2 regions of the Pseudoalteromonas sp. PAR1 genome follow, and region 1 is predicted to be linked to the other one. Evidence: predicted binding sites of a transcription regulator. Region 1 holds the regulator's gene; the other holds the start of a gene.
The links. The regulator FliA, encoded in region 1, starts transcription of late flagellar genes. The targets are predictions, from matches to a motif close to CTAAAGNTNNNNNNNNNNNNGCCGATA.
Positions count from the first base shown of each region.

Region 1 (14,199 bases):
TTATTGAGCCTGAACCGCAATGAAACCTACGACACCACTAAAATGTTCTCTGTGTGGGGAATTGTTGCTGATGCGTTGATTTTCCCTATGGCGATGTTCGTTTTTATCATTGTCATTGCTGGTTTTATAGGAAATACCTTGCTAGGCGGATTTAATTTTAGCTGGGAAGCCGCAGCACCAAAAGCGAGTAAAATGTCGCCTGCGAAAGGTATTAAACGTATGCTTGGCCCTCAAGCTGGCGTAGAGCTTGTTAAATCCATTTTGAAGTTTGCAGTGGTTGCAGGCTTTGCGGTGTTTTTAATTAATACCTTTTTTGATGAAATACTTCATTTGAGCCAAGAAAGCGCACCCAGTAATTTTATTCATGCGCTTGAGATCCTCTCTTGGATGTTTTTAGGATTGACCTGCACGTTGATAATCATCGCAGCGATTGATGCTCCATATCAAAGCCACAAGCATCATAAAGAGCTGAAGATGACCCTACAAGAAGTAAAAGACGAATACAAAAACTCAGAGGGTGACCCACAAATTAAAGCGCGTATTCGCCGTACGCAGCGTGAAATGTCGCAAAGGCGCATGATGCAAGATGTCCCTGATGCCGATGTTATTGTTACCAACCCGACTCATTACTCTGTGGCGCTAAAATATGATACAGCCAAAGCCGGAGCGCCTATTGTGCTTGCTAAAGGGGTTGATGAACTTGCTATGCAAATTCGTAAGGTTGGTAAAGGAAACGATGTGCCTATTGTTGAGTCTCCAATGCTTACTCGTGCGCTTTATCACACCACCGATGTGGGCCAGCAAATTCCGGATCAGCTGTTCACTGCAGTTGCTCAGGTTCTCGCTTATGTATTCCAGTTAAAACGCTTCCAAAAAGGACGTGGTAAACGGCCTGTTCCACTCGACAAAAAGTTACCGATTCCAGATGGTTACAAATATTAATTCCTAGCCTTATAACTTGGAATAGTTATTGCAAATTCCGTGTAGTGTCAATTTTTTGAAATTGTTGAATTATGGAATTTAAAGCGGTATTACAACAACTTAACAGAGATAAAAAAGAATATGCTAAGGGTGTCGGTACGCCACTGCTGGTACTTGCAGCCTTGGGTATGGTTATTTTACCCCTGCCTCCATTTCTTTTAGATATTCTTTTTTCGTTTAATATCGCGTTAGCCCTAGTGGTGTTACTTGTTACTGTGTACACCATGAAACCGCTTGAGTTTGGTATGTTCCCAGCGGTACTTCTGATTGCAACCATCATGCGCTTAGCACTGAATGTAGCCAGTACCCGTGTGGTATTGCTTGAAGGTCATAATGGTGGGGACGCTGCGGGTAAAGTAATCGAGGCCTTTGGCTCGGTAGTTATCGGTGGTAACTATGCGGTTGGTTTAGTCGTCTTCCTTATTCTTATCATCATTAACTTTGTGGTTATCACTAAAGGTGCTGGCCGTATTTCTGAAGTGTCAGCTCGTTTCACCCTTGACGCAATGCCAGGTAAACAAATGGCAATTGATGCTGACTTAAACGCTGGTTTCATTAGTGCTGAACAAGCCCGTGAACGTCGTGAAGAAGTAACTCGCGAAGCCGATTTCTATGGCTCGATGGATGGTGCGAGTAAATTCGTAAAAGGTGATGCGATTGCTGGTATTGTCATCTTGGTTATTAACATTGTTGGTGGTTTATTTGTTGGTATGATCCAGCATGATCTTACTTTTGGTCGAGCAATGGAAGTTTACACTCTTCTAACCATTGGTGATGGTCTTGTTGCGCAATTACCTTCGCTATTATTATCAATCGGCACAGCGATTGTTGTAACCCGTCAAAATGAATCGCACAACATGGGCGATCAGTTTAAAACGCAATTGGGTAATGAAAAATCGTTATTCATTGCCTCTGGTATCCTAATCATTATGGGCTTAGTACCGGGCATGCCACATATTGCATTTTTAAGCTTAGGTGCATTGTTAGGTTATTTAGCGTATTACACGCAACAGCAAAAACTTAAAGCTGCAGCTGAGAAAGCAGAGCAAGAAGCTAATGGCGGTGCACCGGGTACGGGTGTTGCTAACAAACAAGAACAAAAAGAACTTGGCTGGGATGATGTACAGCAAGTTGATGTGATTGGTTTAGAAGTAGGTTATCGCTTAATTCCACTTGTTGACCAATCTCAAGGTGGTGAACTGTTAAATCGTATCAAAGGTGTGCGTAAAAAGCTGTCTCAGGAGCTTGGCTTCTTGGTGCCTCCTGTGCACATTCGCGATAACTTAGAACTTGACCCTAACGCTTACAGAATCACGATGATGGGTGTTTCAAGCGGCGAGGGCGAGCTTAAGCATGGCGATGAGCTCGCGATCAATCCTGGTCAAGTATTTGGCCCAATCAAAGGCGTGGCTACTAAAGACCCTGCATTTGGTTTAGATGCGGTATGGATCAAACCAGATCAAAAAGATGAAGCGCAATCATTAGGCTACACCGTAGTCGACTCAGCAACTGTTGTTGCGACTCATATTAGTCAGTTACTTACTAACAGTGCAGCGTTACTACTTGGCCATGAAGAAGTGCAAAACTTATTAGATATGTTAGCGAAGAGTCATCCTCGTTTGGTTGAAGGACTGGTTCCTGACGTATTACCACTCACAACAATCGTAAAAGTGCTACAAAATTTACTAAACGAAGGGGTGGCAATTCGCGATATGCGCTCAATTGTACAGACCCTTGTTGAATATGGCCCACGTAGCCAAGACCCTGATGTACTAACGGCTGCAGTGCGAATTTCACTGCGCAGACTAATCGTTCAAGACGCCGTTGGTATGTCTTCTGAAATCCCTGTCATAACCTTGGCGCCTGAGTTGGAACAGATGTTGCATCAGTCACTTCAGAATGCAGGTGACGAAGGTGCCGGAATTGAGCCAGGCCTTGCAGAGCGACTTCAACAATCATTGAACGAAGCGCATCAAAACCAAGAAATGGCCGGTGAACCTTCGATACTGTTAACGTCAGGAATGTTACGTACTGTGTTATCTCGCTTCGTTAAGTACACCATCCCAGGTTTAAGGGTGATGTCTTACCAAGAGGTACCAGACGAAAGACAGATTAAGATTGTCAGCTCAGTAGGCCAACAATAGGATAGTAAAGGGGTTGAACCATGAAAATTAAACGTTTTTTTGCCAAAGACATGCGCACAGCACTCAAGGAAGTGAAAGACGAGTTAGGTGTTGATGCGGTAATTATGTCAAACAAAAAGCTAGCCAACGGCGTTGAAATCGTTGCAGCTGTTGATTATGACAAAGCAGCCCCGAAAGCAGAAGCAAACCCAGCGCCAGTGCAATCAGCACCTGCGCCACAGCATAACTTCGTCAAACCAGAGCCAATGCGTGCCAAGCCTGAGCCGCAAGCAAAAGTTGCCGATAGCTTACAAGCGTTACTAGAGCGTCAAGCCCCACGCCCTCGTTCGCCAGAGCTGGCGTCAATGTTCAGTCAGTCTGGTATTGATACGAGTGAACACTATCAACCTAAAGAGCAAAGTTATGACCAACCTCGTCCTGAATATGCTCCAAAACCACGCTATCAAGAACAAGCTGCTCCACGTATGCAAACACAAGCGCACAGTTTAGGTTTTGATGATGACTTAGACTCAGGGTTTGATGATCTAGATACACCTACAGAGCGCAAACAAGTAGCGCCGGCAAATCAATCTGAAATTGCGACAATGCGCGAAGAAATGAATGCCATTCGTCAATTACTTGAACATCAAGTATCAGGCTTAATGCAACAAGATATGGCGCGTCGCGATCCGACTCGTGCGTGTATGATTGACCGTTTAGCTGGTATGGGTATTGAGCGTGACGTTGCAGAGCAAATGGCCTGTTTTATTCCTGACGATGTATCACGTCAACAAGCTTGGCAAGCACTTCTGCAAATGGTTGAAAACCAAATGCATACAACGAATAACGAAATCCTGCGTCAAGGTGGTGTATTCGCTTTAGTTGGCCCTACAGGTGTTGGTAAAACAACCACTGTTGCAAAACTCGCAGCACTTGGTGCACAAAAATATGGTGCCGATAAAGTGGCGCTTATCACGACTGATACTTACCGTATTGGTGCCTACGAGCAACTTGCAACTTATGGCCGTATTATTGGTTGTGGTGTGAAGCAAGTAAAAGATGCCAATGAATTGGCTGAAGTGCTATACCATTTACGAAATAAGCGTCTAGTATTAATAGACACTGCAGGTATGAGCCAACGTGATTTACGCTTAACTGAGCAACTTAATACCTTAATGCGTAATCAGCGAGTTGATATTCGTAGTTATTTAGTGTTGAGTGCTACAGCACAAATTAATGTGCTACAAGAAACCGTAAGACACTTTAAAAAGGTTCAGCTAAGTGGCTGTATCTTCACTAAATTGGATGAATCGTTGAGTTTAGGTGAGATTATTAGCATAGCGATTCAAAATCGCCTGCCAATAGGGTATCTTACTAATGGTCAGCGTGTTCCAGAAGATATTCGCGTAGCGAATGCTGAAAAACTAGTGAAAAAAGCTGAACAATTGTATTTAAAACGAGCAAAAGCACAACATTCACGACGTCAAGCAGTAGCGTCGAACACAGTAGGGATGTATGATTAACACAGTATTAGATCAAGCAAGCGGCCTGCGCAAAATGAATCAAAATAATAATAGTGGCGTTAAAGTTATCGCTGTTACTGGCGGCAAAGGTGGTGTGGGCAAAACGAATGTATCACTCAACACTGCAATTGCATTAGGTCAGCAAGGAAACCGCGTATTAGTATTGGATGCCGATTTAGGGTTGGCAAACTGCGACGTGATGCTTGGTTTACGTGTTGAACGTAATTTATCTCATGTTTTATCTGGCGAATGTGAGCTTGATGAAATTCTTGTAGAAGGCCCTGCTGGTATTAAAATTGTGCCAGCAACGTCTGGCTCGCAAAGCATGGTTGAGTTAACTCCTTCTGAGCATGCTGGCCTTATTCGCGCTTTTAGCGAATTAAACACCGAGTTTGATATTTTAATTGTCGATACCGCCGCAGGTATTTCGGACATGGTATTAAGCTTTTCACGTGCAGCACAAGATGTCGTTGTGGTTGTATGTGATGAACCTACCTCAATTACAGATGCCTACGCGCTTATTAAAGTGTTAAGCCGAGAGCATGGTGTATATAAATTTAAAATTGTTGCCAACATGGTGCGTAGCATGCGTGAAGGGCAAGAATTATTTGCTAAACTTTCAAAAGTAACGGATCGTTTTTTAGATGTTTCTATGGAATTAGTCGCAACGATTCCCTATGACGAAAACATGCGTAAATCTACGCGACGTCAAAAGGTTATCGTTGAGTTATTTCCAAACTCACCAGCAGCGGTGGCGTTTAAAACATTAGCAACGAAAGCAGTTAAGTGGCCGATCCCTAACCAACCGTCTGGTCACTTAGAATTTTTTATTGAGAAACTAGTAAACGGCTAACTATGACAACATCGGTGAATAAAGCGATGGGATATCAATCAGCACAGAATTTAAATGCGATTGTTGAAAAGCACGCCTCTTTAGTCAAAAAAGTGGCGTGTCATTTGATTGCTCGTTTACCTGCTAGTGTTCAGCTCGATGATTTAATTCAGTCAGGCATGATCGGCCTTATTGAGGCGTCAAAAAACTTCGACGCTAGTAAAGGTGCAAGTTTTGAAACCTTTGCAGGTATCAGAATTCGCGGTGCAATGCTTGATGAAATCCGTCGAGGCGATTGGGCACCACGCTCTGTGCATCGAAATGCACGTCTAGTCGCAGAAACAATTGCTGAATTAGAAAGTACCCTAAACCGCGAGCCCAAAGACACAGAAGTTGCTGAAAAACTTGATATTACACTAGATGAGTACCATCATATTCTACATGACGTTAATTCTAGTAAAGTATTAGGTATCGAGGATTTAGGTGTTGATGAAGACGTAATAACACCAATGGGTCATGATTTAGCACTAGACAAACCGTTTAATAACGTTAAAAATGAGCGGTTTAACCAGTCTCTATTAACGGCTATCCAATCGTTACCAGAAAGAGATGCCCTTGTTTTGTCTTTGTATTACAACGATGAAATGAACTTGAAAGAAATAGGACACATACTCGATGTTAGCGAGTCGCGTGTGAGTCAAATACATGGTCAGGCGATGATTAAGCTCAAAGCAAAAATCAATGACTGGATTAATTAGTAGTAAGTAAATATAGGTTCAAACCTCACCGGAGGATGTTTTGGATAAAAACATGAAGATTCTTGTTGTTGACGATTTTTCTACAATGAGACGTATCATTAAAAATCTATTAAGGGATTTAGGTTTTACCAATGTGCAGGAAGCTGATGATGGTTCAACAGCATTACCAATGCTACAAAATCAAGAATTTGATTTTGTTGTAACAGATTGGAATATGCCTGGCATGCAAGGTATTGACTTGTTACGTGCTATACGTGCCGATGATAGCCTTAAACACATTCCTGTTTTAATGGTAACAGCTGAAGCGAAAAAAGAACAAATTGTTGCTGCTGCTCAAGCAGGTGTTAATGGCTACATTGTTAAACCATTTACTGCTGCGACACTTAAAACCAAATTGGAAAAAGTGTTTGAACGTTTAGGTTAATCTAAGGGGAGAGGCTTATGTCAGCACCTGCTGCGCCTCATATAAGTTTAGAGCAAGCTCGTCAACTTGTTGAGTATCTTGAAAAAGGTGAACAAGAGAAGGCAGATAAGCTAATTCTTGAAGCCGCCTCAAAAGAACAATCAGAGTTGTTTGCCGAAGTCGGTAAATTGACGCGTCAACTGCATGAAGCGTTAAAGAACTTTGATCTTGATACTCGTCTCGTCGATTTAACTACCGATGCGATACCCGACGCTAAACAGCGATTAAACTATGTCATGGAAATGACAGAAAATGCAGCAAATAAAACCATGGATGCTGTTGAGGCAAGTTTACCTATTGCACAACAACTTGCTGATGAAATTGCAACAATCAAGCCCACGTGGGATCGATTGATGAACCGAGAAATTGAGCTTGGTGAGTTTAAAACCTTATGCCATAGCTTAGATAAGTTCATGAACAACTCTCATACTAAAACTGATGAATTACAAGGCTTGATGACCAATGTGCTTATGGCGCAAGACTACCAAGATTTAACTGGTCAGGTAATTCGCCGTGTTATTGAACTAGTACGAGAAGTTGAAGACAGTTTAATTAATCTCTTAACTGTATTCGGCAGTCAAGAAGATGGTCAGCAAAAACAAGAAAAACAGGCCACAGAACAAGCACCTGCAACAAGCGATACGCTAGCAGGTCCTGAAGGGCCAATTATTGATGCAGAGTCACGTGATGATGTTGTCTCAGGACAAGATGAAGTTGATGACCTATTATCAAGTTTGGGCTTCTAAGAGGAGAGTAACTGCATGAGCTTTGAAGTCGATGAAGATATTTTACAGGATTTCCTTGTTGAAGCAGGGGAAATTCTAGAGCTTTTGTCAGAACAATTGGTTCAGCTTGAGAACAACCCAGAAGACAAAGACTTACTTAACGCAATTTTTAGAGGTTTCCACACTGTAAAAGGTGGGGCAGGTTTCTTGAGTATGACAGAGCTTGTTGACGCTTGTCATGGTGCAGAAAATGTCTTCGATTTACTTCGCCAAGGTGTGCGTAGTGTAACACCTGAATTAATGGATGTTATTCTTCAAGCTCTTGATACCATCAACGAAATGTTCTCAACTATTCAAAATCGTGAGCAACCAGAGCCTGCCGATCCTGCTCTACTTGATGTACTTCATAAGTTAAGTCAGCCACCAACAGCAGAAGAGCTTGCAGGAGAAGACACAAGTGTTATTGAAGACACAACCCCTGCACCTGAAGAGCCAGTAGTAGAAGAACCTGTTGTTGATACCACTGATGTAACAGCCGACATAAACACTGATAATATTGATGAAAGCGACCCGTTTGCTTTTGATATGCTATTTGATGGTGGTGGTTTAGCCCAAGAGAGTGCTTCACAGAATATTGATGAAATCACTGAAGACGAATTTGAAAGTTTACTTGATGAGTTACATGGTAAAGGTCAAGGACCTGCAGCTGCAACTCTCGATTCAAGCAGCAATGATAGTGATGACATTACCGACGATGAGTTTGATAGCTTATTAGACGAACTTCATGGTGTGGGCAGTTTTGGTGAAGTTAAACAACCCGATACCCCTCAACCTGAAGCTCCAAAACCTGCTGCTCCTAGCACCAGTGTAAGTAGTGATGGTGATGACGAGATCAGTGATGATGAATTTGAAGCATTACTTGACGAATTACATGGCAAAGGGAGTGCACCAAAATCACTTGAAAGCACCCCAACAGCCGCACCGAACGTAGAGCCAGAGAAACCAACGCAAGCAGAGAAACCTGTTGCTAAAGCTGCGCCACAACAAGCTGCACCGAGTAAACCAGCAGCACCAAGTAAAGCGACTCCTGCACCAGCTAAAGCGCCTGAGTCTGCTGCTGCACCGAAAAAAGCGCCGCCACCTCAGGCCGAAACTACTGTACGTGTTGATACAAAACGCCTAGATGAAATTATGAACATGGTGGGCGAGCTTGTATTAGTGCGCAATCGATTAGTGAGCCTTGCTAATAACACAAACAGTGAGTCAATGGGCAAAGCTATTTCAAACCTTGATGTAGTTACAGCAGACTTGCAAGGTGCGGTAATGAAAACCCGCATGCAACCAATTAAAAAGGTATTTGGTCGCTTCCCTCGCGTAGTACGAGACTTAGCACGTAGCTTGAAAAAAGATATTAATCTGCAGCTGGTTGGTGAAGAAACAGATTTAGATAAAAACCTTGTAGAAGCGTTAGCAGATCCATTGGTGCACTTAGTGCGTAACTCTGTTGACCATGGTATTGAAATGCCAGAAGTGCGTGAAGCTGCGGGTAAACCTCGCACAGGTACTGTCACTTTATCGGCATCTCAAGAAGGTGACCATATCTTACTGACCATTCGTGATGATGGTGCAGGTATGGATGCTGAAAAGCTGAAGAAAATAGCGATTAGCAAAGGGGTTATTGACCATGATCAAGCAAGTCGTTTATCTGACACCGAGGCTTATAATCTAATTTTTGCACCGGGTTTCTCAACGAAAGAAGAGATCTCTGACATTTCAGGCCGTGGTGTCGGCATGGATGTAGTAAAAACGAAGATCACCCAGCTTAATGGCTCGGTTAATATCCAGTCAGAATTGGGAGTAGGTACTGCGCTTGAAATCAAGGTGCCATTAACACTGGCTATCTTACCGACCCTTATGGTTGTGGTAGGTGAGCAAACTTTCGCATTACCACTTGCAGGTGTTAGCGAAATTTTCCATCTTGATTTAACTAAAACTAACGTTGTTGATGGTCAGCTAACAATTATTGTGCGTAAAAAAGCGATTCCGCTTTTCTATTTACAACACTGGTTAGTGAAAGGAGCCAACCGCCAAGAGCGAAAAGCAGAAGGTCACGTGGTGATTGTGCAAATTGGTACCAAACAAGTAGGGTTTGTTGTTGACTCATTGATTGGTCAAGAAGAGGTCGTAATTAAACCTCTTGATGCATTACTTCAAGGTACACCTGGTATGGCTGGTGCAACAATCACATCAGATGGTGGCATTGCGTTAATTTTAGATGTACCGAGTATGCTCAAGCACTACGTTGGCTAATAAGAAATAGTAATTTGCAGCCAATAGGCTGCATTAAATACGATAAATAACAAGAGAGTGCCAATGGCAGTCAAAGTATTAGTTGTTGATGATTCAAGCTTCTTTCGCCGTAGAGTGAGCGAAATATTAGAGCAAGACAGCAATATTCAGGTAATAGGGTTTGCAGTAAATGGGCGCGAAGCGGTTGATAAGGCCCGAGAACTAAAGCCTGATGTAATTACCATGGATGTGGAAATGCCTGTACTTGATGGCATAAGTGCCGTTAAAGAAATTATGGCAGCCACACCCACGCCTATTTTAATGTTTTCATCGCTTACTCGTGATGGTGCAACAGCCACTCTTGATGCATTAGATGCCGGTGCGCTTGATTTCTTACCAAAGAAATTTGAAGACATTGCACGTAATAATGAAGATGCAATTGCATTATTACAAAATAAAGTAAAAGAGATTGGCCGTCGTAGAATCTCTCGATTTACCCGCCCAGCACCTATTGTAAGACCGTCAACTTCTACCAGTTCACGCAGCAGCGGTATTGTACAGCCTGATCGCAGTTTTAGTCGTTCAACACCGACTCCGGGCTCTTCATCGCCATCTGCAGCAAGTAACATTCGGGCTTCTGGTAAACAATATCAGTTGGTCGCAATTGGTACGTCAACGGGTGGCCCTGTGGCATTGCAAACTATTTTGACGCAATTACCTGCTAATTTTCCGCATCCTATTTTACTTATCCAACATATGCCTGCGGCGTTTACTCCGGCATTTGCAGCACGGCTAAACGGCTTGTGTAAAATTAACGTAAAAGAAGCACAGCAAGGCGATAGACTGGTTGCTGGCACAGCTTATTTAGCTCCGGGCGGTCAGCAAATGCTGGTAGAAGGACGTGGTAGCTCACGTACGCTACGCGTGTTTGAAGACGATAGTCCTCGTATTACTTATAAACCAAGTGTAGATGTTACTTTTGCCAGCGCAGCCAAAGCGTACGGGGCAGATGTATTAGCTGTCGTGTTAACGGGAATGGGGGCTGATGGCCGAGATGGTGCCCGCATGCTCAAGCAAGCAGGTGCGACAATTTGGGCTCAAGACGAAAAAACGAGTGTCGTATATGGTATGCCTCAAGCTGTTGCTAATGCAGGCCTTGCCAGTGAAAGTCTTGCATTAAATGATGTTGCGGCTCGTTTAACGCGAGAGACTGGCTGTGGATAAGCTTTCCTTTCTTGGTTTAATCGTTGCTGTCAGCGCAATTGCCTTTGGTTATGCGCTAGAAGGAGGAGTGGTAACAGCCTTATTCAACGGGCCTGCGCTAGTTATCGTACTTGGCGGTACCTTAGGTGCTGTGATGCTCCAAACCCCGGGCAGTGTTTTTGCAAAAACACTTAAAATTAGTCATTGGGTTTTTTTTCCTCCATATCATGATATCGACGCCGCCATTGAACAAGTAAAACGCTGGTCACATAAAGCGAGGCAAGAGGGCTATTTATCATTAGAGTCTGAAGCACTTGCTCATTCAGACCCCTACGCGGCAAAAGGGTTGAACTTATTAGTCGACGGTATTGATGAGAATAGACTTAGAGATACGCTAGAGATCGACTTAATGCTTGAACGTGAGCGCTTGCTTGAAGTTAGCAGAGTGTATGAAGCGATGGGGGGTTACAGCCCGACAATCGGTATTTTAGGTGCCGTATTAGGCCTAATACAAGCAATGCAATTTATTACTGATCCTGAAAAACTAGGTGCGGGTGTAGCAACCGCCTTTATCGCTACCATTTATGGTGTTGGCTTAGCAAACCTGTTGTTTTTACCTATGGCGAACAAGCTGAAGCAACAAATTGAACAAAAAATGCTTTATCATGAGTTACTTGCTGAAGGTATTATTGCAATCTCTCAAGGCGAAAGCCCACTAAACATTGAACTTAAACTTGAGGCGTACCGTGTTGATCGTCCAAGTTTAGTTGACGAGTAATATCATGTTGCGCCGTCGCTTGCGTCAAAACACTCAAAAAAGTCAGCATACTGAACGTTGGTTGGTTTCATACGCAGATTATATGACTATTATGTTTGCGTTTTTTGTGGTGATGTACGCGATCGCAATTAGTAAAAATGAAGATTTCCAAATCCTCTCCGATTCTCTTGAACAAGTTTTTGAAAAATCAGCCCGTCAGCAGCAGCAAGTTGGAACAGGTGTCAACGGTACGGGTATTTTGACTGACCGAGTCAGTCCCGAAAATGATATTTTATACGGAGAAAGCATCCGTAAAGATGAACAAGGCCCAGAGCTACTTGATGGGCAAAGTGAGACCAGTAATATTGATAAGAAGCACCTAGGTAAACCACTCGATAGCCTTCTTACCAAGTTACAGTCTGCACTGATAGATGAAATTCGCGATGGTGAGGCAAGTCTTGAGTTACATCAAGATTGGCTAATTATAGAATTGAGTTCGGGTATGCTGTTCTCTTCTGGAAGTGCGGTGGCTCAGCAACGAGCCAAGCAAGTTGTAAGCTTAGTCAAAGATATAATTGCCCCTGTAGATAACTATATTCGTGTGCGTGGTTATACCGATAACGAAGGTATTCGCAATGAAATGTTTCGTTCTAACTGGGAATTGTCGGTTGCACGTGCCACTTCTGTGTTAGTTGAACTTGAAAACTTAGGTATCAACCCAGCACGTATGGCGATTGAAGGCTACGGACAATATTCACCGTTTGCGAGTAACGATACAGAACAAGGCCGAGCTGAAAACCGTAAAGTGGTGGTTGCGCTTTCTAAATATGGTTTACCACCAGAGCCGACAACCCCTAGTGATGAAGACACTGAAAAGCCGCAGCAACAAGCTCCTGAAATTGAGTTGCCAAGCAATGATAACACCATTAAAGTGATTCAATTACCTCATGGTGGCATTCGAATAACCACGCGCAATGAACAATAATAAGGTGTGATGTGAAAGTTTGGACAGTAGCAAATCAAAAAGGTGGCGTAGGGAAAACAACAACAGCTGTCAGCCTTGCGGGTATTCTTGCATTACAAGGTAAGCGTGTTTTACTTATTGATACCGATCCACATGCATCTTTAACTTATTATTTTGGTATTGATTCTGAAGAGCTTGAGGTTAGCGTGTATGATATTTTTGCGCGCGGCAACAGCATGGCAAGTGAAGAAATTTTGCAAGCGTTATGCCCTTCAACATTAGAAAACCTTGATATTTTACCTGCCACTATGGCAATTGCGACACTTGATAGAAGCATGGGTAATAAAAATGGTATGGGCTTAATTCTTAAGAAAGCGCTGGCAAAAATTAGTGACCATTATGACTATGCAATTATTGACTGCCCACCAGTACTAGGGGTGTTGATGGTTAACGCCTTGGCAGCCAGCGAGCGTATTTTGGTGCCAGTACAGACTGAGTTTTTGGCTCTTAAAGGTCTTGACCGAATGATGCGGACGATGGAATTAATGCAAACATCGCAGTCTAAGCAGTATCAATATACTATTATTCCTACAATGTACGACAAACGGACTAAAGCATCACTTGAAGCGTATAAAACTCTGCAGGATAATTACAAAGACAAAGTATGGTCGGGTGTTGTTCCTGTCGATACAAAATTTAGAGATGCTAGTTTAGCACAACAAGTGCCGATTCAATTTTGCCCTCGTTCTCGAGGTGTATTTGCCTATCGCGCCTTGCTTGATTATTTAGTTGCACAAGGTTAATGATGAGTAAGCATTTATTTGCTAATGAAAAAGTGATGACCCAATATTTGGGTGCTTTGCTGTGTGAAGATGAACCTAGCGAGCAGAATCTTGAACCCGTAGCTAAATTACTCGAGCAGGTTAATGAGCCTGAACAAAAGCAAGAAGAAAAGATTACTCCCACAGTAATTGCTACTGAACCGTCTTTACCGAGTGTTGAGTCAACTAAAGAGCTTGAGAAAACCGAGAACCAAGCTAATATCAAAGATATAGTTGCAGAATCTAATGCAGATATTATTGCTAAGACATCGTCTGAGCGCCAAGAAGATTACTTTGATGGCGAGTTTCAGGCACTGTTTTTTGAAGTTGCAGGTTTAACCTTAGCAGTACCACTAAAAGCATTAGGGGGAATTCATCAACTGACAGAGGTTAACCAATTGTTTGGTAAACCAAAATGGTTTAAAGGCGTAATGCTTAACCGAGATGAAAAGCTCAATGTTGTTGATACTGCACGTTGGGTTATGCCAGAAAAATATGATGAAAGATTAGAACAAGCATTAAATTATCAGTATTTAATCACCTTAGGTGATAGTCAATGGGGATTATTGGCAGAAAAGCTCGTAAATAATATTACGCTTCAAAAAGAAGATGTAAAATGGCGAGCAAAATCAGGTAAGCGGCCATGGTTAGCCGGTGTTATCAAAGAGAAAATGTGCGCCTTGATTGACGTTGAAAATTTATATCAATTGCTAGAGCAGGGCTTAGACAGCCGTGAGCAGTAACTATTTTTACGGAGTAA
Region 1 covers NZ_CAMZMY010000006.1:183,516-197,714, forward strand. Annotated here, with positions in the region: gene flhB (flagellar biosynthesis protein FlhB) at 1-942, shown strand, start outside; gene flhA (flagellar biosynthesis protein FlhA) at 1,014-3,125, shown strand; gene flhF (flagellar biosynthesis protein FlhF) at 3,146-4,627, shown strand; gene QL229_RS07200 (MinD/ParA family protein) at 4,620-5,480, shown strand; gene QL229_RS07205 (RNA polymerase sigma factor FliA) at 5,507-6,217, shown strand; gene cheY (chemotaxis response regulator CheY) at 6,258-6,641, shown strand; gene QL229_RS07215 (protein phosphatase CheZ) at 6,659-7,426, shown strand; gene QL229_RS07220 (chemotaxis protein CheA) at 7,442-9,715, shown strand; gene QL229_RS07225 (chemotaxis response regulator protein-glutamate methylesterase) at 9,779-10,918, shown strand; gene QL229_RS07230 (flagellar motor protein) at 10,911-11,675, shown strand; gene QL229_RS07235 (flagellar motor protein MotB) at 11,680-12,639, shown strand; gene QL229_RS07240 (ParA family protein) at 12,651-13,421, shown strand; gene QL229_RS07245 (chemotaxis protein CheW) at 13,424-14,182, shown strand.

Region 2 (19,278 bases), on a different contig from region 1:
CTTAAGTATTATCGAAATTAGGTAATACGCAAGTTTTTTTAAATAAAAAAGCGCCTGTATTTAAGTGGCGCTTTTATCAATCAACACTAGATTTAGTACAATATACTATATAATTTACGGCGATACTTAGAAGCAAGTGCATCACCATCAGGTAAGGAGGCAATGATTTCTAGGTATGTTGGTTTTGCATCCGCGTAATTTAGATCTTTTTTAAGCACAGTAAATAACATCTCAAGTGCTTCTTCTTTGCGACCTGCAATGTTAAAGGCATTGCTTAGCTCTAGTTTTATCTCAAGATCATTTGGATATTTTTCTACTTTCGCTTGTAGTGCTTTTATTTCTGGTGAATCTGTTGCTGCTAACGCTTGTTCACATTTAGCTTGGATATTTGTGAAATACGCATCACGTTCATTTTCTGCAACCGAATCTAATAATGCTTGCGCATCATCTAGCTTATGAATTTGAATACAGATATCAGCTAACACTAACTTTACACGAGTATGGTTTGGATCTAGCTCGTATGCCTGCTTTGCATAACTAAATGCATTATTTAAATCCTGATTAATTAACGCTTGTTTAGCTTGCTCAAGTAATAATTCATGTTGTGCGGGTAAATGCTTTGCTAACGCATCACGAATTTGCTGTTCTGTTTGAGCACCAGGTAACATATCAACAGGCGCTGAGTCTTTTAACATCACAAGAGTGGGTAGTGCTTGCAAACCTATTTGCTGTGCAAGTTGACTTGCAAGTGCCTGCTCAACATCACAATCTAACGTTGCTACTAATAAATGTTCACCATATTCGTGTGCGATCTTCTCTAAAATAGCAGCTTGTTGATGACACTCTGGATTTTGTGCAGAGTAAAAAGTAAGTAACACTAATTTTTCAGCGGACGTTTCACCCAGTGCTTGCTGCAAATTTTGCGGGGTAAGATTTATCATATTATTCATTTGATTGATTGCACTATATAAGTATTTAAGTTTTGATATAGTGGCAAACATAACAATTACAAGTCCTACGGGTCGAGGTCATTATGAAATTATCTGCTATTTCTGCAGCTTTATTACTTCTTAGTCCATTCGCGCAAGCAACAACGCTCGATTTAAATCTTCAAAAAACCATGCCTGAGATTGAAAAGCTCTATTTAGATTTGCATCAATCTCCTGAGTTGTCATACCACGAAAAGAAAACGGGCCAAAAGTTAGCAAAGCAATTAAAACAACTGGGCTTTACTGTTACAGATAATGTGGGTGGTTACGGCGTTGTTGGGATATATAAGAACGGTGATGGCCCTACGGTCATGATCCGCACTGATACTGATGGCTTACCAATTGTTGAACAAACTGGTAAGCCATACGCCTCTAAAGTAACAGTCACTAATGATGCTGGTGCAACCGTTGGCGTAATGCATGGCTGTGGTCATGATATTCACATGAGTTCATTTATTGGCACAGCCCAACAGTTAATGACACACAAAGATCAGTGGCAAGGCACTTTAATGATGGTGGCACAGCCAGCAGAAGAAGTAGGAGGCGGTGCAAAAGCCATGCTGAAAGAGGGGCTCTTTACTAAGTACCCTACTCCAGACCATGTTATTGGTTTACATGTTAGTGCCAGTGTTCCTGCTGGCAAAGTTAGCATGAAAACAGAATATACGATGGCAAGCGTTGACTCTGTTGATATTACTGTAAAAGGTAAAGGCGGTCACGGTGCCTACCCACACACAACAATAGACCCTGTTGTAATTGCTTCACGTATTGTGTTGGCGCTGCAAACTATTACTAGTCGCGAATTGTCACCACTTGAACCATCGGTTATCACGGTAGGTTCTATTCACGGGGGCTCTAAACACAATGTCATTTCAGATGAAGTAAAACTGCAATTAACACTTCGTAGCTATAACCCTGAAGTACGCTTGCAACAAATCGCTGCGATTAAACGAATTTCTAAAGGCATCGCATTAAGTGCCGGACTTGATGAAAGCTTAGCTCCTGAAGTATTTGTGCATGAAGATGAATCAATTCCCTCTACTTACAATAACCCTGCACAAACCAATGTAGTGCGTTCAGCAATTGCTAATGCTATTGGTGAAGACAATGTACTTGAAACTGAAGCTGTAATGGCTGGTGAAGACTTTGGTCTATACGGTCGTACAGAACAAAACGTACCAATTACTTTGTTTTGGTTAGGCGGTGTTGAACCGAGTCAATATGATGCAGCAATGCAATCAGGCGCAACATTACCTTCTTTACATTCAAGTAAGTTTGCACCTGATTACAAAAAGGCGCTCCCTACAGGAATAACAGCTATGAGTAATGCCGCGGTTGCCCTGTTCAACAAAAAATAGTTTAGGCTGACTTAGCTCTAGGCTTAGCTTTTCTTTTAAAACGTCGCTTTTGCGGCGTTTTTGGTAATTGGGAAAATACTTGACTGTCGCACTGCTTTGCTTGCTCAACTAAAGCATGCAGCTCTGCCAGTAATGGCGTTAAAAACTGCTGATAACTCATGTGTTGCTCAGCTATATTCCCTAATGATGCTTCCCACTTAGCTGTTAAATCAGGGCTAGCAAGCTGCTCTGGTAATGTACTAATGAGTGCTTTTCCTGTTGCCGTTGCTAAAATGTTTTTACCCTGACGCTCTAAAAAGCGGCGCTTAAATAAAAGCTCAAGAATACCTGCCCGTGTAGCCTCAGTGCCTAAGCCATCGGTTTCTTTAAGGATCTTTTTAATTTCAGGATCTTTCACATACCTGCTGATGCCTGTCATAGCACTTAATAAGGTAGCATCAGTAAAATGCGCTGGCGGTGTCGTCATTTTGTCTATCACTTCGCCTTGATTGCAATGCAGCAACTGACCTTTTTCAAGAGCAGGTAAGGTTTGCTCATCTTTTAACTCTGTTTTGCCCATCAATGTTTTAAAGCCTAGGCTAACATCTTGCTTAGCAGCTGCTTTAAAAAGCCCACCAGCAATTTCAACCGTTACTTTGGTTTCGTTAAATACATAGTCTGGATAAAACTGGATTAAATAATGACGACAGATCAACCGATAGACTTTTTGTTCATCACTATTTAATGTTGCTGAGCGAAGTTGTTTTTCGGTAGGTACTATCGCGTGGTGAGCTGCAACTTTGCTGTCATTAAAACATTTACTACGCTTGCTCGTATCAGCTTGCTTACAAGCTTCACTTGCTTGCCCTTCATTATTAGCAATAGCAGCAATAATTTTAGCTGCATCTTTATGGTGCTCTTTTGGTAAATAGCGATTATCTGATCGAGGATAAGTAATTAACTTATGACGTTCATATAAACTTTGGCAGGTATCGAGCACCTTTTGCGCAGGCATTGAAAACGCTTTTGCCGCATCGATTTGTAAAGCTGATAAGTTATAAGGTAGCGGCGCTTGTTGCTTTTTTTGCTTTTGCTCAAGCTCAACTACTTTAGCTGGCTGATTAGTTATGCGTGAAACAACATTTTCAGCAAGTCCTCTATGTAATACCCGCCCTTCTTCATCTTGATAAGGTTCGCATGCTTTGCTTGGCTGCCATTTAGCAGAAAAAGTTTGCTGCTGCTCAGTTTCAAGATGAGCTAATACTTCATAAAAAGGTTTTGCTACAAAGTTCGCTATTTCATTATCACGATTTACAACTAAGCCTAAAATAGGTGTTTGTACCCGGCCAACAGATAACACATTACCAAACCCAGCTTTTTGCCCAGCTAGCGTATAAGCTCGCGTTAAATTCATACCAAATAGCCAATCAGCACGCGAGCGAGCTAAAGCAGATACACTTAAGGGAATAAAATCACGATTCAATTTTAAATTATTAAGTGCTTTTTTAACTGCACTTAAGTTTAAATCGCTGATCAAGAGTCGTTGAATTTGCTGTTTTTTAGCTTGGCTTAGTTTGACCTGATCAATTACTTCATCAACCAATAGCTGGCCTTCACGGTCAGGGTCACCTGCATGAACTATGATACTTGCTTGCTTGATTAGCTTTTTTAATACAGTGAGTTGTTTACGGGTTTTTGCTTTAGGTTTTAATTGCCATTGTTCTGGCACGATAGGTAAGTGCTCAAATCGCCACTTTTTAAAACTTGCATCGTAATCATCGGGCTCTGCTTGTTCAAGCAAATGCCCTACACACCAAGAAACACAATCACCATTAGCAAGCTCTATATAACCATCCTGTTTTTTCTGTGGTTTTGGCAGCGCATCTGCAATGGCCCGTGCTAGGGAGGGTTTTTCGGCAATGTAAAGTTTCATAAAGCAACACTAAATACTGTTTTTATAAACAGTAGTCTAGCACAGGATTTTTAACTTAGGAATCGCTTAAGCTTGCTGACTTCGTCGAGTAAAGAGATAGATAAGTGGTAGGTAACAAACGACCACAGTACCAATATTGATTAGCGGTAGCAGGGTCTTATACATGTAGGTACTGTATGATAAATCCCAAAGATGGCGGTCGACCAAACGGAACAGTTGTAAAATTGGCGCCATAATAACAACAAGTTGTCCCAACACACTTTGCCATAAGTAGACTTTGTCTTTAATACCTAAATAAGCAATGATTGCCATCCAAGCAATATCATTAAAAGCCCAGACTACATAGCGCCAGATATAAATGTCATCAAATTCTTTTAAAGCAGAATAAATAAGAGTTCCATAAAGGAAAAAAGCAGCAGTAATAACAGAGAAATAAAAAGCAGGCCAGTCTTTACGAAGATAAAAAATAATAATAGCTGGGCTCAAAATGAACACCCAGCTATTGCTTAAGATAACTCTAATTTCTACAAACCAGTCAGGCAAAATGTAGCGCCTTAATCAGTTTTATCGTCATCACCGCCATCACCATTGCCTGGCATATAGCTATATTTATCAACTTTTTTCATTTGTATACTCCATTACATCTGTTAATGAAGTTTCACTTTAATTGATTTATTGCCTCACATCAATAGGCTCAGATTCATGCGCCTTACCTTGCATAATAGAGATCTCGACTCGTCGGTTACGCCTACGATCTTCATCGGTTACATTCGGTACTAGTGGCCTGGTTTCTGCGTGACCTACAACCATCATACGAGATTTATCAAAACCGGGCGCCTTTTCCATTTCGCTAGCAACTGCAACAGCACGTTTTGACGACAAATCCCAATTGTTTGTATAAAGCTCATTCGATACTTGGAAATCATCTGTATGCCCTGACACGGTTATTTCACCCGGCACATCTTTTAACAGCGTAGCAATATCACGAATGATAGGTTTAAACCTAGGCTGTAAGAAAGCACTGCCTGATGGGAATGAGCCATTCTCACGAATGCGAATAATAATTTGCTGACCTAGTGACTCAAGTTCAATCGCGCCATCCATAATTTGCTGCTCAAGCTGTTGGGCAATTTTCTTCACAAGCTCATTCGTTTGCTCTTGATCGGCTGCAGAAATTGACTGCTCCATAGCTTGTTGCTGAGCAGTGCTTTGTGATTCCCCACCACGCTTATTACCACGCTGTTCTTGACGACCACCTGCAGAGCTTTCATCACCAGCCTGAAACTCGAGCATTTGTTGTGTCATCTCTACGGTTTGTTGTTGAATTGTCTCGATAGGAGTAGGTTCAGGTTTGCCCGGAGTGAACTCCATTGCAATGACCGAGGTCCCTTTTGGAATATCTTTTACTTCAATTTTATTTTGTACACCAAAAGCAAACTTCATTGAACCTGCTATCTGCTTAAACTTAAGAACATCCATTTCCGAGAAAGCAAGCAAGAGTACAAAGAAGCACATTAATAGCGACATTAAATCTGCGAAGGTTCCCATCCAGGCAGGTAACCCCGGAGGTGGACATTTGCACTCTTGATCTGACATGCCCTACTCCTCGGTATCGACTTTACGTTTTGATTCAGCTAAATAGTTTTTCAAGATACCTTCAATTACTTTCGGGTTTTGACCATCTTGAATACCCAGTACCGCATCAAGAATTAAACGTTGGTTGAGGGCTTCTTCATCTTTACGCAGCTCTAGTTTTACCTGAATTGGAATTGCAACAACGTTTGCCAAAAAAGCACCATAAAGTGTTGTTAAAAGAGCTACAGCCATTGCAGGACCAATTGCTTTTGGGTCATCCATGTTAGATAACATTGCAACCAAGCCTATTAGCGTGCCTATCATCCCCATCGCAGGAGCGATATCAGCAAGCGACTTAAATAAACCTGCACCAAGTTCATGGCGAGTAGCGGTGAGGGAAATATCTTTTTGCAGTGTGGCACGAACTACATCAGCATCATGACCATCCACTAACATATCAACCCCTTTACGCATAAAGCCGTTAGGGATTTCGGCTTCTTCTAATGCTAAGAAACCACCTTTACGTGCTGAGTCAGCTAATTCTACTGCTTTTTCAATTAATTCTTCTGGTGATTCAATTTTGAACATAAAGGCTTTTGCAGCGACCTTACCAATGCCCAAAAACTGCCCCATAGTGAAGTTCGATAACACGATAAAAATCGAACCACCAAATACAATGACCACCGAAGGCGTGTTATAAAACATTGCAACTTGGCCGTCACTACTTAATACCATCGACATAGCAATTAAGCCTATGGCACCAAGAATACCTATTATGGTTGCTAAATCCACATACCCCTCCAGAGGAACAATTACACGACACCAACGGCATCAAATTTTTATTATTAACTGCTTATCGGCAAGCAATTGAATTACTTAAATCATTAAATGAATTAATTTTATTTTAATGTAAGATTTTTAAGCTACAAGTTGCCGCTACTTCTAAAACCGTAAAAATAGCATATTGATTTCCTTTTATGCGCAAAAAAACACATCATTCTTTGACCTAGTTTAGCATTCCCCCTAAAATTGGCCTCACTTTCTATTAGCTATCGAGGCCACTATGGCAACAAAGAAACCAGAAAACTTGAGTTTTGAAGAAGCACTGGATGAATTATCTCAGATTGTTGCACAAATGGAGCAAGGTGAACTGTCTTTAGAACAATCGCTAAAACAGTTTGAGCGTGGTATAGCGCTAGCGAATGCCTCATCTGGAAAATTACAACAAGCCGAACAAAAAGTGGCCATATTAATGGGTAACGATAGCCAAGCTCCTCTTAGCAACTTTGACTCAAACTTGGACTAATTAAGTGCAATTAAAAGAACAATTACAACGCGCTCGAGAAGACGTTGAAGCACATTTAAATCGCTATTTCGAACTGCCACTGAACACTGAAAAAACCATTAAAGAAGCCACTCATTACGGCGTTTTAAATGGTGGTAAGCGCTTACGTCCTTACCTCGTTTATGCGACGGGCCGCATGATGGGAGCTGACAAAGCTGACCTTGATATTCTTGCCGCTGCTATTGAGTGTATTCATAGCTACTCATTAGTGCATGATGACCTACCAGCAATGGATGATGATGACTTAAGACGTGGCCGCCCTACTTGTCATATTGTTTATGGTGAAGCGCAAGCTATTCTCGCCGGTGATGCTCTTCAAACATTAGCATTTGATTTAATTGCTAACCATCAGTTTGCAGTACCTGCGACACAACAGGTAAGAATGATCGCCTCGTTAAGCAAAGCCTCAGGTATAGAGGGTATGGTAGGTGGTCAGGCACTTGATATTGAAGCCACTGATAAAGCAATTACAGTCGAAGAACTAGAACGTATTCATCAACTTAAAACTGGCGCATTACTCAACTGTGCAATTACCTTGGGGGCTTTGGCCGCGCCGCAATGTGATGAGCAAACGTTAAAGCAGCTTAATTTGTTTGGTCAAGCAATTGGTCTGGCTTTTCAGGTACAGGACGATATTCTCGATGTAGAGGCAGACACCGAAACGTTAGGCAAACCGCAAGGTTCAGATATTGCGGCCAATAAAGCGACCTACCCTGCATTATTAGGTATGGCAGGCGCTAAGCAAAAAGCACAAGACTTATTGGCTCGGGCTCATAAAGCACTTGAGGCTATTGATTACGACACCCGCGAGCTGGCAAGCCTTGCTAGCTATATTGTTGAGCGTAATTATTAACGTCTAAAAAAGAAAGACAAAATAACTAAAAAATCAGAGCAGCAATGGGCTATAATGCACTCTGGTTAGCGAAGGATGTATATAAAATCATGACACTTGATAGTAGCAAGTATCCATTATTAAGTTTGGTTGACGAACCAGCACAACTGCGTGATATTGCGCAAGATAAGTTACCTGCGTTTAGTAAAGAGTTACGCGAATACCTGCTTAATTCAGTTTCGCAAAGTAGTGGTCATTTAGCATCAGGTTTAGGTACTGTTGAGTTAACAGTGGCCCTTCATTATGTCTATAACACCCCTGAAGATCGTTTAGTATGGGATGTGGGTCATCAAGCATACCCGCACAAAATCTTAACGGGTCGCCGTGACCAAATGCATACTATCCGTCAGAAAGACGGTTTACACCCTTTCCCATTCCGTGAAGAAAGCCCTTACGACACCTTCAGTGTTGGTCATTCAAGTACTTCTATTTCTGCAGCGCTCGGCATGGCTATTGCCGCTGAAAAAGAAGGTAAAGATCGTAAAACGGTTGCTGTTATTGGCGATGGCGCAATTACTGCTGGTATGGCATTTGAAGCGATGAACCACATGGGCGATGTAAACCCTAACGTGTTAATTATCTTAAACGATAATGAAATGTCGATTTCAGAAAACGTAGGTGCCCTAAACAACCACTTTGCACGTATTTTGTCTGGTAGCTTCTACACCAATATTCGCGAAGGCAGTAAAAAACTTCTTTCGGGTTTACCGCCAGTGAAAGAACTTGCCAGCCGCATGGAAGAACACCTAAAAGGTATGGTCATTCCGGGCACATTCTTTGAAGAATTAGGCCTAAATTACATCGGCCCAATCGACGGTCACGATGTCAATATGTTGGTCGATACCTTACGTAATATGCGTAACCTTAAAGGCCCGCAGCTACTGCATATTAAAACGCAAAAAGGTAAAGGTTATAAACCTGCTGAAGCGGATCCAATTGGTTACCATGGCGTACCAAAATTTGATCCAAGCATGTCTAAATTACCAAAATCAAAACCTGGCGCTGCCACATTCTCAAATGTGTTCGGTGACTGGCTTTGTGATATGGCAGCACAAGATGACAAGCTAATGGCGATTACTCCTGCTATGCGTGAAGGCTCAGGCATGGTTCGTTTTTCTAAAGAGTACCCAGCGCAATACTTTGATGTAGCAATTGCTGAGCAACATGCTGTAACGCTTGCAGCTGGTTTTGCCTGTGAAGGACTAAAGCCTGTTGTTGCTATTTATTCAAGCTTTTTACAACGTGCGTACGACCAACTTATTCACGATGTGGCATTACAAAACCTACCGGTTTTATTTGCTATTGATCGTGCCGGGATTGTTGGTGCTGATGGTGAAACTCATCAAGGTGCTTACGATTTAAGCTTTATGCGCTGTATTCCTAATATGATTATCATGGCGCCAAGCGACACTAATGAGTGCCGCCAGATGCTGTATACAGGTTACCAATGCAATCAGCCTGTTGCCGTACGATACCCACGTGGTAGTGCTGGCAATTGTGATGTTGAATCAACAATGAGTGCGATTGAAATTGGTAAGGCGCGAAGTATCAAACAAGGCAGTAAAGTGGCAATCTTGTCATTTGGTACGCTACTAGAAAACGCCAAATCAGCTGCTGAAGAGCTTAATGCAACAGTGATTGATATGCGCTTCATTAAGCCTCTTGATACAGAGACTATTAGCGAGTTGCTGAGTAGCCACGATGTAATTGTTACCCTAGAAGACAACGCCATTGCTGGCGGTGCGGGTTCTGCTGTGAATGAGTACTTAGCTGCAATTAAAGCAAATGTGACTATCTTGAACTTAGGTATTCCAGATGAATTCATTAAGCATGGTACACAAGACGAAATGCACGCCGAAATGGGCTTAGATGCAAACGGTATCTTAACTAGCATCAAAGAGTTTATGTCCTAAGCCGTACACTATTAAAACTAAAAAGGAGCCTTAAGGCTCCTTTTTTGTCATCGTTTATATTAGCGCATCCAAACCTTAATATCAGCAAGACCTGTTTCTTGAAGAACACCCAGTTGTTTATCAACATTATTATTTTGCTCAAACTCAAAAGCATCTAATTGTTCATCAAAGGTAATATTTGCAACGCCATCACCACCGCGCTTTTTCACTTGGTGTAGCGCGATATCAGCTAAATTAACAGACGTTTCCCAGCCAATCACTTGACCACCCAATAAAGGTAATGGATAGAAAGACCAGCCAATAGACGCAGTGATGGTGGTCGATTCCCCATTTGGTAGCCTAAATGGGTTTGCTGCAATTGCTTCACACAAATCGGCAACATAATTGTCTATAGCTGTACGTTTGAAATCACGTAATAAGAGTAAAAACTCATCGCCACTCCAGCGTGCGACATAGTCTGAGCCTTGTGTCCGGCTATTCAATAATGTCGCCATTTGCTGTAAACAACTATCGCCTGCAAGTGGTCCATAGGAATCATTGATGCGGCTAAAGTTATCAAGGTTAATTATCAGTAGCACCAACGACTTACCCTGTGCTTGCAATGATTGCGAATTACGTTGGAAATGTTCAATATCTTTAGGGAGCTGATCAAACAAGAAGCGACGACTACGAAGCCCTGTTAGCTCATCTGAGTGGCTGACTAACTTAAGCTGAGAGTTTACTTGATTGAGCTTATCGTTGGCTTCACGAAGCTCTACGGTGCGCTCTGTTACTAAGCTTTCAAGTGCTAATTGTTTACGCTTCTCTTGCGCCCTAAACACCCAAAACACGAGGTAGAACAATAAAATAAAACTACTTGTGATCAAGAGTCTAAAGTAAATGGTCTCATCAAAGCGACGTGGAACAACGAATGTGTACTCGGTACGACGAGCCTTTTGCCAATCTTCACCACCACGTTTGGCTTCAAGCTGAAACAAAAATGCCCCCGGCGGTAAATTTGTATAAATAGCCTCACGGCGGGTGTTTGCATAGCGCCAATCACTGTCTAAACCACTCAGTCGATATCTAAACTCAATACTTGAAGGAGCAAAATAATCAATTGCGGTATATTTGATTGTCACATCGCGCTCATCAATTTGTAGCTCAGGTTTATCACCTAAAGTAGCGGTACTTAAGCTTCGCAGCGGCGTAATAATGCTTTCAATACGCGGCTTAAGCGCTTGCACACCAAAAAGCTCAACACTCTTAGGTATTTCAACTACCCCTTGTAAGCTTGGGTACCAAATAGAGTTACCTGTGTCTGCTACAGCATCATGGCCAAGACCAGCACAGCACTGACTGGCTTTACCATCTAATTGTCGGTCAAATGATGAGATCACTTGCTCTACTTTTAAGCTCTCGATATCAGCACCAAATTGCTCTACCGGCATGCGGTAAACGCCCTTCATGGTACTTACCCAAATACGTTTTAACTGTTTGTCATAAACAAGGCTGAAAATCGAGCCGTACGGTAGGCCGTCTGTTGCATCAAGTTGACGCCACTGTCCTTGGGTGCTGCGATAAAATAAACCATCGTTAAGAGAGCCAATTAATATCCCCACCCCTTCAATATTTAAAATACTGGTGACATAAGCGCTTTCTAAACTGGTTTGGTCGCCAATTTTTTCAATACCACGGTCAGTAAAGTAATAAGCCCCTTTACTGGTACCTATTAAGCCAAAATTTTGCTCATCAAGCACATAGGTAATAAATTTACTGCTCAAGAACGCATTGTAAGCAAAAGGTGTTAAGCCACCGTAACTTAAACGGTACATACCGCGGCCAGTACCGAGCCAAAAACCGCCTTTACTAGAACGGCTAATTGCGAATACAGGGTTATCGCGCAGTGCTCGTCCTGGCACTGTATACAAGGTTTGATTCTCATAGTAAAAAACACCGCGACCTGTAGCAATGTATAAGCGATCACCATCAAACTGCAAATCGTGAACTGCAGCCCGACCAAACTGATTACTTGGTATTTGATTTACAAAATTCTTATTGTAATCGAAGTAGCCGACACCACTGCGGTTAGCCACCCATAGTTTGCCATCAGGTGCTTGGCTAATCGCCATCACCGCTTCTGTCATATTTGAAATAGCTGAGTGGCGCTCAATACGCCCTTCGTGAGCAAGCCATAACCCCTCACTGAAACTTGCCAGCCAAATATTATTTTGATTATCACGGAAAATATCTGCAAACCAAATACTTTGATCAAGCTGACTTGGCTCAACCCATTGCCAGTCCCCAGAGTTATCTCTAAAGAGTAAACGGCCATAAGTTGAAATCCACAACGCCCCATCTGAGTCGCTCATAAACTTGTAAACGGCAGAGTTACTCGCGTTAGGGAGTGGGAATGGACGCAACTCGTCATCTAAATCAAGAAAGTAGGCACCAAGCTCAGAGGCAAGGTATAAATTACCCTCAAGCCACGCCATATCATGAATGATGGTTTGCGCTAGACGCTCAGGTAGAGAGACTTTTGCGGTAAGTTCTAAGCGCAGCTTTGCAAAATCAGATGAAGTATTAGTTAAACGCAGTAAGTGACGCTCGTTAACCAGCCAAATACCTTCTGGCGACAACGCCATTTGGCTCACTGAACCAACTATTTGCGTGATTGCCGTAGCATTTGATACTGGCACGACTAACGCAGAGTTTTGGTTTAGGGTGACTTGATTTCGAGCAACATAATAAAGGCCGTTGGCTGCAATCCAGATACTGCCTTTCGAGTCTTCAAGAATGTCGCGTACTGGGCCTTTAACATTAAAGGTTTGCGACATCATCGTTCTTGGATCGAGGGTTACTATCCCGTTTTTAGTGCCAACCCAAAGTAACCCCGTACTATCAACTAATAGCTTGTTAATACCATTACTTGGCAAGAAATCACTATTTTGTGTGTTGAAGTTGGTGAAAGTATTACCATCAAAGCGGCTCAAACCGAACTGAGTACCCAGCCACATGTAGCCTTGCTCGTCTTGAGCGATGCTCTTAAGAGATTGAGATGGCAAGCCGTTTTGGATATTCCATTGTTTGACGACGTAGTCAGTAATAGATGCAAACGCAGGCATACTGCATAACACCAACAAACAGACAACTAAAAATCGCATCATATACTTGCCACCAAGTAACACTGTATTAATCGTTTAAAAGGGTAAATAGCCAGCTTTAAACAAAGCCTGTACACAAATTAATGAAAAAATACCTGCTAAAATATCATCAGCCATGATGCCCAAGCCACCGTGTAAACGCCTATCGAGAATACGAATAGGGCCTGGTTTAGCGATATCAAAAAAGCGGAACAATAAAAAACCAACTAACAATGACTGCCAACTAAGTGCAGCGCCAATCATGGTGATATAATAACCAGCAACTTCATCCCAAACAATGGCAGGATGATCATGCACCCCTAAGTCATCTGCTGTTTTACCACAAGCCCAAATACCAAATACGCTGATCACAATTGCAAATACAATCTGTAACCATAGCGGAAAGTACATAGTTGTAAAAATAAATGGTAATGCAGCAAAAGTACCAAAGGTGCCAGGTGCTTTAGGCGCTAGGCCTAAACCAAAACCCAAACCAAATAATTGATGTGGGCGTTTTAAATTAAATAATCGGTTACTACTCAAACCGGCTCCTTTGCAAAGTGTTGAAACCCTTTACCTTGATAGTTAAATTTTTCACCATCAAGTAGTAGTTCAATTTCACTTTCGCCACTTCTTATTTGCCCAACACAGCTGGCTTCGACGCCATATTGACGAAGTTTCATATCAACCATGCTTTTATTGCTTTCAGGCACAGTAAAAAGTAATTCGTAATCGTCGCCGTAATTTAAAATATAGTCAAACTGTTCAGGGCGTGGAATTGATGCGCTGACAGCATCAGACACAGGTACTTTATCAACATGGATCACTGCACCGACTTGCGAAAGCGCCAATACATGACCTAAATCAGCTAATAAACCATCAGAGATATCGATGGCCGCTGAAGCCGCACCTCTTAATACCTGCCCAGCTGCAACTCGCGGAGTCGGGTAATCGAAACGATTGTTTAAATAACTCAAATGCTCAGGCGCGATGTCGAAACCTTGCTTACGTGCTTCGATCGCAACACCGGCGTCGCCCAGTGGTCCGGTCACATAAATCCAATCACCTACCTTTGCACCACTGCGACGCAATGCTTTGCCTTCAGGCACAATACCTTTGGCACAAATAGTAATTGTGAGCGGACCTTGTGTAGTGTCTCCACCGATGATTTGCACATTAAAGTATTCCGCAATTTCATGCATACCTTCTGTGAACTGCTCAATCCATTCCATATTCACTTCAGGCAGGGTCAATCCTACTGAAATCCAGGTAGGTTCAGCACCCATTGCAGCCAAATCACTTAAGTTAACAGCTAACGCCCTATGCCCAAGGGCGCGAGGAGAAATGTCATCAAAAAAGTGTACACCTGCAACTAATGTGTCGGTTGTCACAGCTAATTGACAGTTTTCTGGCACAGTGACCAACGCACAATCATCACCTATACCAAGGTTTACATCACGACGGATGATACCGCGACCTTTAAAGTAACGGTTAATTAATTCAAATTCCTTCATTCACAAAAAAGCCGGCCCAAGCCGGCTCTCCTTTACGGGGCTACTTACTTACGCAGCTCTTTAACTGCTTTATCAAGTACACCGTTGACAAACTTATGGCTGTCTTCAGCACCAAACATTTTAGCAAGCTCAATACCTTCATTGATTGCTACTTTGTATGGAACGTCTTCACGGAATTTCAGCTCATAGCCAGACAGACGTAAAATTGCTTTTTCGACCATGTCTAACTCATCTGCTGGGCGTGCTAAATGTGGCGCAACGATTTCATCTAATTGCTTACAGTTAACAACAACACCGCGTGCTAGGTCTTTGAAATATTCGACGTCGATTTTAGTCACATCATTTTCAATTAACATTTGCTGTTCAATATCAGCAATTGGGTTACCGCTTAACTGCCAAGAGTATACGGCTTGAAGTGCTAAGATACGTGCTTTACGTCTTGCTGCTGGTTTCACAGAGATTCCTTAAACTTAAATTTTGTCTAACACATTAACCATTTCAAGCGCACCTAAAGCAGCTTCGCCACCTTTGTTACCCATTTTGGTACCTGCGCGCTCAATTGCTTGCTCAATGCTTTCAGTGGTTAATACGCCAAATGCAACCGGGATATCGTACTCAAGTGATACTTGTGCAAGACCTTTGTTTGATTCGCCAGCGACTAAATCAAAGTGTGGTGTACCACCTCTGATCACAACGCCTAGAGCGATGATTGCATCGTGTTCTTTCTTTGCTGCAACGCGTTTCGCTGCTAAAGGTAATTCAACGGCACCTGGTACGTAAACAACAGTAATGTCGTCGTCAGATACGCCACCTGTGCGCTTAAGCTCATCAACAGCACCTGCTAATAGGCTGCTACCAATAAAGTCATTAAAGCGAGAAATGACAATGGCAAACTTTTTGCCCGGTGCGTATTTGTTACCTTCAATAATTTTCATTTAATAACCCTAAAAAATAAGTTTAAGCGGTTGCGATTGCGCAAAAATTACGGCGCATAATACCACAAAAATATAAAAGTAGCCTAGTTAACCTGAACTCTGGCTAATAAATCTAACTCTAGTGGCCACTCGTAACGCTAACCGCATTGAATTTAAATAAAATTACGAGTAAACCTCTTAATTAAATTACGCGTTAATTAAGATTGCGGCTCAACGTAGTCAACCACTTCTAAGTGGAAACCTGATAGTGCATGGTATTTTTTCGGACGGCTCATTAAGCGCATTTTTTCAATACCTAAATCAGCCAAAATCTGCGAGCCCACACCGACAGTACGCGATGTCCCTTGGAATTTACGATGATTTACATTTTCACCCGCATCTTCGGCAGCAAATGCTTTTACCATTGCTTCAAGGTCTTCAGTTGATTCTTGCTTACCCAAAATAACCAGCACGCCATTGTGTTCTGCAATGTAAGCCATCGCATCCGATAAGCCCCAACTGCGATCAGCACTACGATCAGATAATAAAATATCATTGAAGGTACTTTGTAAGTGAACACGAACAAGCGTTGGCTCTTCTTTCGATACTTCACCTTTTTGTAAAACATAGTGAAGTTGACCATCAATGGTGTCTTTGTAGGTAACTAAATCAAACTCACCGTGATCAGTTGGCAGTTTACATTTAGCAACACGCTCAATGGTGGTTTCGTTTAGGTTTCTGTATTCGATTAAATCTGCAATAGTGCCAATCTTTAAGCCATGCTCTTTTGCAAAAACTTCAAGATCTGGACGACGTGCCATGGTGCCATCGGCATTTAAGATTTCAACGATCACAGATGAAGGCTCAAGACCCGCTAAACGAGCTAAATCACAACCGGCTTCGGTATGACCTGCACGTGTTAACACGCCACCTGGTTGCGCCATAATTGGGAAAATATGCCCAGGTTGTACGATATCGCTCGGCACGGCACCTTTGGCAATAGCTGCTTGAACTGTACGTGCTCGGTCAGCTGCTGAAATACCTGTCGTTACGCCTTTCGCTGCTTCAATCGACATAGTGAAGTTAGTTGAAAAAGCAGCACCGTTATTTTTAACCATTAACGGCAAATCTAACTGCTGGCAACGCTCTTGCGTCATCGTTAAACAAATTAAACCACGGCCGTGTGTTGCCATAAAATTGATAGCATCAGCACTTATATGCTCTGCTGCGATGATTAAATCGCCTTCATTTTCTCTGTCTTCATCGTCCATTAAAATAACCATTTTACCGGCTTTAATGTCATCGATAATTTCTTGCGCGCTGTGTAGATTCATAATGTGCCCATGAGAGTATGATTAATAGTGACGTATCTTTGCTTATTTAATAAAACCAGCTTGTGCTAGCAAGCTCATTGATATGTCTGAACGGGAAGGTTGTTCGGCCCCTTTTATTAGGCGCTCTAAATAGCGAGCAATCTGGTCAACTTCTAGGTTCACCTGAGTACCCACTTGAAATTCTGCAATCGTTGTTTGCTCTGCGGTATGCGGAACAATAGTCAACTTGAAGCGGTTTTGCTCGACCTCGTTGACCGTTAAACTAATACCATCAATACATACCGAACCTTTGTAAGGAATGTACTTCATTAAATCATTGTCAGTACTTAGCCAGTACTCTGTTGCACGGGCATTAGGACTGATACTTTCTACAGTCGCAATACCATCAACATGACCAGATACTAAATGCCCACCTAAGCGAGAAAGTGGTTGCATGGCTTTTTCAAGGTTAACTGTTTGACCTTTTTTATAGTGAGCAAAGCCCGTTAAGCTGATTGTTTCGTTTGATAAGTCAGCACTAAAACCATCGCTATGTTTAGCGACAACCGTCAAACACACACCATTGGTGGCAATACTGTCACCGAGCTTAACGTCTTTCATATCCAAATTAGTGCTTTGAATACGAATAGCTAGGTCACCTTGCTTTTGTGTTAGTTCAACAATTTTACCTGTTGCTTCAATAATTCCAGTAAACATAGTGCTACTCTTTATTTTCAATGTGTGTGGCTTGCTTTGCTTTTGTCGCTGTTAAGCGAATATCGTCGCCAATCATCACTGTATCAGTAAAGGTCAGTTCAGTGATATCACTCATCATGGTAACTTCTGCAAAGTTTAGTAAGCTTTTGCCCATATCACCTATTAACTTAGGGGCAATATAAACAATGTATTCATCAATTAAATCTTGCTCAGCAAATGCACCGGCAAGGGTCGCACCTGCTTCGAGCCAAATATGGTTAAATTGCAGCTCAGCAAGACGCTTTAAAACCGCTGATAAATCAACTTTATTATTAACTGCTGGTACAACTTCGTGTTTAACAAAGTGAGGCCATTGATGCTGTTTATCAAGCGATGTAGTGAAAATAATCACCGGACTTTCAATGCTAAATAATGCAAGTTCAGGCCTTAACCTATTTTGTGAATCAATAATCACACGAGCAGGTTGACGCAAAGGCAGTGACGTTGGCATATCAAATGGCAGCTCATCAATGCGTACATTAAGTTTGGCATTATCGGTCATAACCGTATCTGCACCAGTGAGTACCACGCAACTTTGGGCACGAAATGCTTGCACATCTTGGCGCGCTTTAGGCCCTGTGATCCATTTACTTTGGCCATTATTTAGCGCAGTTTTACCGTCTAAACTGCAAGCCATTTTACAAATCACATATGGCAACCCAGTTTCCATGCGCTTTAAAAAGCCTTTGTTTAAATCGCGAGCTTGTTGTTCAAGTAAACCTGATGCTACAGCGATACCTGCATCAGCTAAAATCTGTAGACCGCGACCACTCACCGCTGGGTTTGGGTCGACCATGGCAGCTATAACTTTGCTAACACCCGCTGCTTTTAAACCTTCGGCACAAGGCGGTGTGCGTCCATAATGACTACAAGGTTCTAAAGTCACATATGCGGTGGCACCTTTTGCATTGTCGCCAGCCACTGCCAGAGCATTAACTTCAGCATGGCCCTGCCCTGCTAGTTGATGAAATCCTTCACCGACTATTTCGCCATCTTTAACCAGTACACAGCCAACATTAGGGTTTGGTGTTGTAGTAAAACGACCTTGTTTAGCAAGCTCTATGGCGCGTGCCATATAAGCCGTATCAAGTTCTGTGAATGACATAGTTAATCACCTAAACGAGCGATTTCTTCACCAAACTCGCGAATATCTTCAAAAGAACGGTAAACTGATGCAAAGCGAACATAAGCCACTTTATCTAGTTTTTTTAGTGACTCCATAATGCACTCACCAATTAAATGGCTAGAAATTTCACGTTCACCCGTGGCACGAAGCTGAGATTTAATAATGTTGACCACTTCATCGACCTGCTCGGTGCTGACAGGGCGTTTTTCTAGCGCACGATGCAAGCCATTGAGTAATTTGTCTTCATTAAATGGTTCACGACTACCGTCTTGCTTTATGACTCTTGGCATCACAAGTTCTGCGCCTTCAAAGGTGGTAAAACGTTCGTGACATTCGTTACATTCACGTCGACGCCTAACCTGGTGGCCGCCGCCAACAAGTCGAGAATCAATTACTTTAGTATCTTTTGCGGTGCAAAAAGGACAATGCATAGAGTTCAGCTTCCGTTTATTAAAAACAAAAAAGGCCGCTTATTAAGCGGCCTTTATAATAGCAAAAAACAACGCTATTGTTATCTTAATTACGGTTCAACCAATAATTAAGCGTAAA
Region 2 covers NZ_CAMZMY010000005.1:227,164-246,441, reverse strand. Annotated here, with positions in the region: gene QL229_RS06275 (tetratricopeptide repeat protein) at 93-950, opposite strand; gene QL229_RS06270 (amidohydrolase) at 1,034-2,347, shown strand; gene QL229_RS06265 (DNA topoisomerase III) at 2,349-4,259, opposite strand; gene QL229_RS06260 (hypothetical protein) at 4,326-4,802, opposite strand; gene QL229_RS06255 (flagellar motor protein MotB) at 4,932-5,855, opposite strand; gene pomA (flagellar motor protein PomA) at 5,859-6,626, opposite strand; gene xseB (exodeoxyribonuclease VII small subunit) at 6,898-7,140, shown strand; gene ispA ((2E,6E)-farnesyl diphosphate synthase) at 7,145-8,032, shown strand; gene dxs (1-deoxy-D-xylulose-5-phosphate synthase) at 8,122-9,984, shown strand; gene QL229_RS06230 (ligand-binding sensor domain-containing diguanylate cyclase) at 10,044-13,130, opposite strand; gene QL229_RS06225 (phosphatidylglycerophosphatase A) at 13,164-13,649, opposite strand; gene thiL (thiamine-phosphate kinase) at 13,646-14,620, opposite strand; gene nusB (transcription antitermination factor NusB) at 14,665-15,075, opposite strand; gene ribE (6,7-dimethyl-8-ribityllumazine synthase) at 15,091-15,555, opposite strand; gene ribBA (bifunctional 3,4-dihydroxy-2-butanone-4-phosphate synthase/GTP cyclohydrolase II) at 15,753-16,868, opposite strand; gene QL229_RS06200 (riboflavin synthase) at 16,911-17,564, opposite strand; gene ribD (bifunctional diaminohydroxyphosphoribosylaminopyrimidine deaminase/5-amino-6-(5-phosphoribosylamino)uracil reductase RibD) at 17,569-18,708, opposite strand; gene nrdR (transcriptional regulator NrdR) at 18,711-19,160, opposite strand; gene glyA (serine hydroxymethyltransferase) at 19,268-19,278, opposite strand, start outside.
Region 2: a site for FliA is predicted at 6,689-6,715, ahead of pomA (flagellar motor protein PomA). Genes of this name have one in related genera too.